DNA from 3 places in the Peribacillus sp. NPDC101480 genome. Region 1 is predicted to be linked to each of the others. Evidence: a T-box and tRNA genes for the amino acid it is inferred to sense, from the RefSeq annotation. Region 1 holds a T-box; the other regions hold tRNA genes.

Region 1 (3,214 bases):
AACTAGAATTTTTGTATGTGCATAATACTTATTGAATGCACGCGATAAATGCAAGCTGAATTTCGCGATTTGTGATGGGTCGGCTTGTTCAAACGATTTTTGGACAATGCTCGGATATTGCTCCAGCAGCTGGATGACTGGCCACGCATATTCACCTAAAGCGTCAAAATGGATGGCCTGCTCGTTAAATTCACCTTTTTCAAGCAATGAGGAAATTCGCGCATATGTGTACTGTACATATGGACCCGTTTCTCCCTCAAAATTCATCATTTGTTCTAATGAAAAATCAATATCGTTCATGCGGTTATTTTTTAAATCGTTAAAAATTACCGCTCCGACACCGACCTGTCTTGCAACCAGTTCCTTCTGTTCAAGCGCTTGATTTTTTTCTTCAATATTGCGCTTCGCAGTTTCGATCGCCTCTGCCAATACATCCGCAAGGAGCACGACTTTCCCTTTACGAGTCGACATTTTCTTACCATCTTTTAACATCATGCCAAATGCTACGTGCTGCAAATCTTTTGACCATTCATACCCCATTTTTTCAATGACGTTAAAGAGTTGTTTAAAGTGCAGGGATTGTTCGTTCCCGACAACATAAAATGTTTTCTTCGCCTCATACTGTTTTTTACGATACATGGCGGCAGCTAAATCACGCGTGGCATAAAGTGTCGCACCATCCGTTTTCGTAATCAAACAAGGCGGCATATCTTCCAATTGCACGACATAGGCACCTTCGGATAGGGTAAGTAAGCCTTTTTCTTTTAGTTCCCCGACAACCGCATCCATTTTGTCATTGTAAAACGCTTCGCCGGCATAGGAATCAAAACGGATGCCCAATAAATCATAAATCGTCTCAAACTCTTTTAGAGACGCATCCCTGAACCATTTCCACAATGCCAGTGCTTCCTCGTCCCCATCTTCAAGCGACTTGAAGCTTGCTCGTGCTTGTTCATTCAACGATTCATCACTTTCGGCTCTATCATGGAACTTCACATAGATCTTCAATAATTCCTGAATCGGCGAAGCTTCGATTGCCTCTTTGTCGCCCCACAGCTTATATGCGACAATCAACTTGCCGAATTGCGTGCCCCAATCTCCTAAATGATTAATACGCACAGCATTGTAGCCATTTTTTTCGGCGATGTTAGCCAGTGCATTCCCTATGACCGTTGAGCGTAAGTGCCCCATGGAAAAAGGTTTGGCAATATTCGGGGAGGAATAATCAATCACGACATTTTCCTGTACAGGCTGCATCGAACCATACTGATCCTTTTCACTTAATATCGTTTGCAGCACGTTTTCCGTCACCAGCTGTTGATTGACGAAGATATTCAGATAACCACCCACAACGTTCACTTCTTGGATCAACTTACTATTTAATTGTTGGGCTATTTCAGACGCAATCACCTGAGGCGACTTTCTGAATTTTTTCGCAAGAGTAAAGCATGGAAAGGCGACATCGCCTAATTCCATCAATTTTGGCTTTTCCATTAATTTTTCTATTTCACTAGCTGGCATTTCATTGTTCAAAGCAGTTGAAATCAATTCTGCAATTGGTTTATTCATCGTCATTTTCCCTCCTAAACAAAAAAGCCCCCGCCTCTAAATAAGAGACGAGAGCATGAATTCCCGTGGTACCACTCTAGTTGCCACAAATTGTGACCACTTTCCATTGTTAACGAGGTGACTCCCCGATATTCCCTACTAAACGGTTCAAGAAATTTCTCCAAAGTGCGCTTCATTCATCCGTCCTGCATTAGGCTCCCACCATCCCTAACTCGCTTTCCATTTCAAAATGAACTACTCTCTTCATCACAGAATTTTCAATATTATAATTTAATCCATCGTACACAATTTAAAAAAACGTGTCAACAGGATTTAAGAAACAAATCCTAACCAGCCGGTAACTTCATTTTATCTTTGATGGTGGAAAAATATTTCCTTACTGTCCCAATTGTGCCGCTTTGCTGATTTGACGGCTCAATTTTTGATTGACCATCGGCTAACAAACCTAACACTCCCATTTCCCGGCCATTATTGCTGGAAGTCTCATCTATAAGTTCTGGGGAATATATTCGCTTGCCATCCATTATGCTGCGAATCGAGCAAGCTAACTCTTCACCCGGGCTATCCTTCAATAAATAACCACTTACATTAGCCTTTATTGCGAGTTGAAAATAACCAGTTCTTCGGAATGTCGTTAAAATGACCACTTTACATCCAATTGACCTTAATGCTTCTGCTGCCTCAAGTCCGCTCATTACAGGCATCTCCATATCCATGATACACACATCAGGCTGTAATTGGTGAACAAGGGCCACCGCTTCTACTCCATTACCGGCTTGCCCGACAATTTCTATATCTTCTTCAAGATTGAGTAGAGAACTTATTGCCTCTAACAGCATTTGCTGATTCTCTGCAATGACAATTCGAATCATTTTAAGTTCTCTCCTTTATCGAGTTCCTTATATGAAGCAAAGACTCCCCCAAATCCGAGGATTATTAAGGGAGTCTGGAATGATACTGAACGTTACAGTTCAGATTTCACTTGAGCGGGAACGCTTTTTTTCGTTAAATATTTTATATCTTTGAAACCGATAAAATTCTTGGATTCCTCATCCCATAAACGGAAACGGAGTGAGCGCAAGCTTGTCGCAAGAGTAATCGTTGGAACGTTCTCTAAAGGCTGCGTATTATTGTGCGCCATTTCCAATTTATAGTTAGGTACCCTTGGACTTAAATGGTGAACATGATGGTAACCGATATTACCAGTGAGGAACTGCATCAGTTTTGGAAGCTTATAAAAAGAACTTCCTTCCACTGCTGCCAATACATATTCCCACTCCTCATTTTCTTCAAAATAAGAGTCCTCAAATGTATGCTGGACGTAAAACAGCCAAATGCCGACTGAACCAGAAATCATGAAAATGGAACCTTGTACAAGAAGGAACGACTGCCAGCCTACTGCCAGGCAAAGCAATGCCGCTAAAACGACGATTAATGCATTCGTCAAATACGTATTATTTTTTTCCTTCTTTCTAGCGCCTTTACGGTTAAATCTATTTTTAAGAAGGAAAACATAAATCGGACCCAAACCAAACATAACAATTGGATTGCGGTAAAAACGATAGGCAAAACGAAGTTTAAACGGTGCAGCCAAATACTCATCGACCGTTAGGGTCCAAATATCCCCTGTACCCCGCTTATCCAA
Region 2 (3,214 bases), on a different contig from region 1:
GCGACAGTAATGTTTTTTTCCCTGAACAAACAAAAGGTAAGTGTTGAAATCATGGACCCTAAAACAAACATCATAGTATTGGAACAACAAAAGAAACCCTTATATGACTTAGAGGTTAGAGCAAATGGAATATTGAAACAAAATATAGCTAACTTGGATATGGAAAAAATCGAAAAAAAGGTAGAAACAAAAGTTAAGCATGATATTTTGAAGACATTGGAGACGGGGGAGAAAATCAATACAGACCTATTTAACATAAGTGAAAAGGCATACAGATACCATGTCAATAAGTGGGATAACAGAATTATTAATTCCTTTGATAAGACTTCAATAAATAACATAAAAGTTAATATCCATATTGAACATAGTGAAAATTACAAGCGTTAGTTTATAAGTTTCAGGTTATTTCAGATGAGGGAGTTGTGTTAGACTTAACTTATCTGGAAAATTCAGCAGCCGTTATTGATCATGAAAGGCAGCGTTGAATTCGTCCGTTTGGCACTGGAGAATAAGCGGCTTAACATATAATGAGTACAGCAAATTCTTTCTTAGACCGAAAAGAGCTCACATGCCGATAAAATGAAAAAGGGTGAAATGAAAAATGAAGACAGTAATAATTGCAACGAAAAATAAAGGGAAAGCAAAGGAGTTCGAAAGCTTATTCTCTGCTAAAGGATATGAAGTCAAAACACTTCTTGATGTACCGGATGCTCCGGATGTTGAGGAAACAGGGACGACATTTGAAGAAAATGCAATCCTGAAGGCAGAGGCCATTGCCCATCAGCTAGGCCGTTTTGTCATTGCTGATGATTCCGGATTGATTGTAGATGCATTGGAGGGCCGTCCAGGCGTATATTCTGCGCGCTATGCTGGAGAGTCCAAGAGTGATGAAGCGAACACGGAAAAAGTCCTCCGGGAACTGGAAGGCGTGCCAAAAGAGGATAGAACGGCGAGGTTTTATTGCGCATTGGCACTAGCGTCACCCAACCAGGAAACGATTACGGTATCGGGAACGATGGAAGGCTTGATTACAGAACGGCCTTCAGGAGCGAATGGATTTGGTTATGATCCCATCTTTTTTGTTGAGGAACAGGGTAAAACAAACGCAGAATTGACAAAAGAGGAAAAAAACAAAATCAGCCACCGTGCCAATGCATTGAGGGCTCTAGATGAAAAACTTGATCTATTTCTAAAAAGGGAAGAAGGAATGTGACGATGAAAGTGCTAATAATGAGTGACAGTCATGGCTTAACTCATGAAATCAGCATGATTACCGACCGTCATAAACAAGAGGTTGCAGCCATGATCCATTGCGGTGATTCAGAGTTGGAAAGAAATGACCCTCACATGTCGGGGTTCTTAGCCGTACGCGGGAATTGTGACTATGATTCGGCATATCCGAATGACATTGTGGAGAACATCGCAGGCAAGCGTTTCTTCCTTACACATGGACACCTCTATAACATAAATATGACCTTGATGAACCTATCTTATAAAAGTGAAGAGACAGGGGCGGATATTGTTTGCTTTGGTCATTCCCACGCTGCAGGCTCTGAATTGATTGACGGCAAGCTCTTCATCAACCCGGGAAGCATACGTCAGCCGCGTGGACGAAAAGAAAAAACCTATGCCATTTTGGAAATCGGAAATGACCAACTTGAAATCATCTATTATGACCTTGAAGGAAAAATCGTTGAAGAACTAAGAAATGCTTATCAAATGGAATGACTTCATGTATAATGAACAGGAAGCGTTTTTCCCCGCTTCCTGGTTATTAAAAAAAGAAAAAACTTTTTTTGAAAAAGCGTTGACTTTCTTTTGATATCCTACTATAATAAGAAGTGTCCTAAGGGAACAGTTAAGGTAATACATAAGTTTTACCGCAACTTATATCATAAACGTCTCAGTAGCTCAGCTGGATAGAGCAACGCCCTTCTAAGGCGTCGGTCGGGAGTTCGAATCTCTCCTGGGACACTACTAAAAAAAGCCAAAACCTTCAAAGGTTTTGGCTTTTTTACTTTTGGCTTAAGACAACGAGGGTAATTTAAATTTGCTATCCTTTTAACTGTTAAAGTTCGTATGACGACAAGAAGTTTTTTATTTCATATTTATCGCAGGTGGATGACCTTTTATGTCGAACTTGTTATAAATAAGGAGATGTTTAAATGAATAAAGATAGATTATTCAAGTTCATTCAAACTTCCACTCGGGGCAATTTCTTCTCAGTCGAAATAACCGAAGATGGAACAGAAGTGGTCCAATTAGCCAAGGAGTTAGAAAAAGAAGGAAGAATCAAGTTGAGGGAATGCACACGAAAAGAGCAAGGTGTTTATCTGGAAGGGATACTTAAGTTTGTGCCTAGCTAATACTTAAAGAGCTCAACGAAGGACTTATATTAGGAATTTCATATGTTCCACAAACTCAGGCATCCATGATTGGATGCCTGAGTTTGTATCTGAATTTTAAAGCAAAGTTGATTGGAGCCGGTGTGCGAGACTCCTGCGGGGAAAGCGCGTCCAAGGGAGACTCCGCAGGCGCAAAGGGCGCCGAGGAGGCTCCCGGACCGCGGAAAGCGAGTGCCTCGAGTGGAAATCAACGTTCGGATAACAAAAACCAATTATTATCGAGTTTGTCTACAAATTCAGGCATCCATAATCGGATGCCTTTTTTCTATATCAAATTCTATTTAATGTTTGGAGATTTTTTTTAATGATTTCACGGTTTTTGATTATTGCCGTATTCAATTCTTCGACGGGGGAACTTTTATCATCTCCTAAACTAAGCTGCATCCCACTTGATTGGTTTTGTATAAGTAATTCAATCGTATCGCGTAATTCTGGCAGTGATACCTTGAATTGTTCAGATAAATGTTGTATTGCCTTGTGTAAATCGGTGTTATGGATTGATGGAACAATAGCATTGTTTTCATCTTTCAATATATATCCTCCTCTAAAGCTTATTCACGCTTATATAGCATATTATTGGGGAAATTAAGCTTATTATTCAATGTGCTATACGGCATTAGTGTCATGGGGATCGTTTCGTTTAATGGATGGTGTATCGCCTGTCAGCTGTATTGTATGTTATGAAGCCCTCTGGCCATCAAGTTCATCTTTGGATAATTTGCTGGAGTTAAATTAGAAAAAACATTGACATAATTCAAACGAATTAATATTATGTTTATTATATTATAAACTTTATAGGGAAGTGTTTG
Region 3 (3,214 bases), on a different contig from region 1:
CCTTCATCAGTAGCTCCACTGCAGCCGACCATCATGCCTGCAGTAAGCAACATCAACAATATCAGACCAAAAATTTTCTTCATTTTCATTCCCCACAATCTTTTTATTTAATTTCTTTCACCCAATAATCCCGGAAGATGCACCCAAAACAAAAAGCACCTCCCGTTAAACGGAAGGTACTTGTATGGCAACAATATCATTACGGACTTCTTAGGGTCTGCCACACACCTTCCCATCCGCGTAGGTTACAGGTGTACGAATTTTGGCAGGTCTCCTGGCTCATGGTCATCGTCAACGGCACCTTCCCATATTTCATACAGTGGTACACAGCCGTCAGCTCCCATATACAGTGGCGGGACCGCGCTGGCATTTCACCAGCTTCCCTTTTAAGTCATTACGACACCAAATCGTTCATATGTATATAATTTTCATTGCCTTCATTATACACCATGTAAGAATCTATTATTATATGATTTTTCTGAACAGGTTCGAAATGACCCTTCCACACTCAATGATTTGAAGCATTTTCAATCAATGTCGCAAACCCATCGACTGATAAACCGGGTGAAATCCGAACTCGATGCAGGGCATGCATCCCTTGTTCCCTTGAAGCTCCCCCAGGTTCGGTAGTGACTGCCATCTTGTATCCGGCTTCATCTGACAGCCTGAGAGTCTCTTCGTTATACCGGCCAACCGGATAGGAAAGCACTGTCGTGTCCTGGTCGAGAATACGGTCGAATAGCTTCTTAGACTGGACCATTTCAGCTTCTTGCTGCTCTGCCGTCATGCGGTTCAGCTCCAAATGGTTGATAGTATGGCTTTCAATCGAAATCCCATTCCTGCTCATCTCCATCATTTGATTTTCAGTCAGGTGATGACCTTTATCAATGGACTTCCCGATCATGAAGACAGTTGCTTTCATATCATTTTCTTTTAATATCGGGAAAGCCTCCGTGAAGTTATCTGTATAGCCATCATCAAAAGTAAGCCAGACACACTTCTCACTTGGTATCCGATTCTCGGTTAAAACGAGGAATGCCTCTTCAGGAGATAATGTATAGTAGCCATTCTCCCGAAGCCAAGCCATCTGTGACCGGAATTCCTCACTTGGAACCCGAAGGCGATTACCTTCAGAAATGCTGTGATACATCAAGATTGGAAGCTGGACGGCGGGCTCGGCCGTTATCCAGTCTCCCGTATCGATCTGGCCCTCCAATTCCTGCCCTGCCCCATTATCCGCCGCTTCGACCACTTCGATGTCATCTTCCGCAATCGGTGCAGCTGTCTTTGTGCCTATACCTTCTAAAATCTCTTGTGAGCATGCAGGTAAAATCAAAATCCCCAGCAATGCAACCATCCTTAATACTCTATATTTCCCCACTATCATTCTCCTAATTTTTTATAGTAAAATAGTACCAGAAAACTAGTGATTAATAAAGTATTCCATTAAATGAAAAAAAGGGAAAGACGAGAGCTTAGTGACCTGTTAAGCATTTATGAGGATTTTTTTTAATAAGTATGTGCTATTAGCTTGAAAAGTTTGCCTATAAGAAATATAATAAATAAGTCGTCGACTTTTTATATGTCCCAGTAGCTCAGCAGGATAGAGCGACAGCCTCCTAAGCTGTAGGTCGTAGGTTCGATTCCTATCTGGGACGCTAACTAAAAACCCTGTTACAATGCGGTTCTTCCGCGTAGTAGCAGGGTTTTTTTCTGTGATTTATGGGGCGGTTAAACAAATTCATAAAAAAAATCCGAGCCCTGTGAAACACAGAACTCAGATTTTTTATATACAGATAACCAATAGACCCAAACAAAACTCCCTTTAGCTATACTTACTTTCTATCTAAGCCTATCTCGTTGATTTTTTCATCAAAAATAGGTCCGAAACTTTCAGAATAAGTATTCGTTAAATGCCTATTGTCCCGGTAAATTATAACATTACCAATAATGGGCTGAAATTCACCGTTCACTTTAAAGTAATCTGTTAAGTCAATTTTATGCAATGATTTATTCTCTTTTTCAAATTGTCTCCAAAAGCTTTCGTCTTTCTGATTATCTACTGAATTCATTTTTTTTGTTGTTTCTTCTATTCCATGTGTTTCTAATGATTCCAGTACATTAAAACTATATCTTGGATCATCACGAACCGCTAACACTTCAATACCATATTCATCTTTAACATACTGCAGCTGATCAACCATCTGTTGTTGTATTTTATTATTGGGCGTATCAGAAGCTGTGGCGTGAGAAATGACAAGATCTACATCTGCATCCTTTAGATAATCGAGAACATTATTGACCCAGATACCTTTCAAATCATCATCCGTATAACCTGTTGAAAAACGTGTACCTGAACGGGTCATATTCAATACACGATAATTATCATCTTTTGTAGCTTTTAATATGGCACCTAACCAATGCTCTGAATGGGAACTGCCGATCAGGGCAATTGTAGCATCGTAATTTTCAGTTTCGCCATATTCCCCAATTTTCAAGTCACTTTCCTTCAACCCTTGGTTACTGCCGTCCAAATGCGATTGTGGTAAATCATCAAAGACTTCAGAATATGATGGAATTGGTTCCTGATCAGGTATATCATCAGGGTTTTTTACAGCTAACGCTCCTGGATAATTTTTATCGTTTATATTATTTTCCAGCCTATTTTTATCTATATATACTCCAATTAAAAGCGATGCAATCAAGAGTACATTCACACTGCCCATTATCCCGAGTCTCTTGAATGAGAATTTGTTGTCCTTTGAGCTTCGGATTGGTTCTTCTATATATCGAGTCATAAAAAAAGAAAGGGCAATTGATGAAATGATAATAAGAGTTCCGACGATGAATCCTGGAGTTTCTTGGACATTATAACGATAGAACTCCAATAAAACCCAATGCCACAAGTAGATTCCAAAAGCGATTCCACCTAGCTTCACCATTACGGGTGAACCTAAAAAGCGTTTGACACCATATTTTGTATCGCGTGTACCAGACAAAACAATGAATAATGCGCAGGTCATTGGCCATAAGGCAATATACCCCGGAAACATTTCAGATACATTGAAAACTATTCCCGTTAAAATTAAACCGATTAATCCAAGCCACCCTATCACTGTTGCTATATATTTATTTACCTTAATTGATGATAAATTGATACAGAGCAAACTGCCTAAAGCAAATTCCCACACACGTGTCATCGTTATGAAATAAG

The links. A T-box is a leader RNA that pairs with one kind of tRNA and senses whether it is charged. The one in region 1 lies ahead of argS (arginine--tRNA ligase), so its partner is inferred to be a tRNA-Arg.
Region 2: it encodes a tRNA-Arg, which carries the amino acid that the T-box ahead of argS (arginine--tRNA ligase) is inferred to sense. The anticodon was not compared.
Region 3: it encodes a tRNA-Arg, which carries the amino acid that the T-box ahead of argS (arginine--tRNA ligase) is inferred to sense. The anticodon was not compared.

The regions. Positions count from the first base shown of each region.
Region 1 covers NZ_JBNNSB010000012.1:57,979-61,192, reverse strand. Annotated here, with positions in the region: gene argS (arginine--tRNA ligase) at 1-1,575, opposite strand, end outside; T-box leader at 1,610-1,828, opposite strand; gene ACQKMF_RS25215 (response regulator) at 1,896-2,441, opposite strand; gene ACQKMF_RS25210 (fatty acid desaturase) at 2,534-3,214, opposite strand, start outside.
Region 2 covers NZ_JBNNSB010000001.1:722,677-725,890, forward strand. Annotated here, with positions in the region: gene ACQKMF_RS03650 (Ger(x)C family spore germination protein) at 1-387, shown strand, start outside; gene ACQKMF_RS03655 (XTP/dITP diphosphatase) at 602-1,213, shown strand; gene ACQKMF_RS03660 (metallophosphoesterase) at 1,216-1,728, shown strand; tRNA gene ACQKMF_RS03665 (tRNA-Arg) at 1,901-1,974, shown strand; gene ACQKMF_RS03670 (hypothetical protein) at 2,166-2,366, shown strand; gene ACQKMF_RS03675 (hypothetical protein) at 2,676-2,936, opposite strand.
Region 3 covers NZ_JBNNSB010000003.1:127,418-130,631, reverse strand. Annotated here, with positions in the region: gene ACQKMF_RS11870 (ABC transporter substrate-binding protein) at 1-89, opposite strand, end outside; cobalamin riboswitch at 248-422, opposite strand; gene ACQKMF_RS11865 (polysaccharide deacetylase family protein) at 509-1,357, opposite strand; tRNA gene ACQKMF_RS11860 (tRNA-Arg) at 1,585-1,658, shown strand; gene ACQKMF_RS11855 (acyltransferase family protein) at 1,836-3,214, opposite strand, start outside.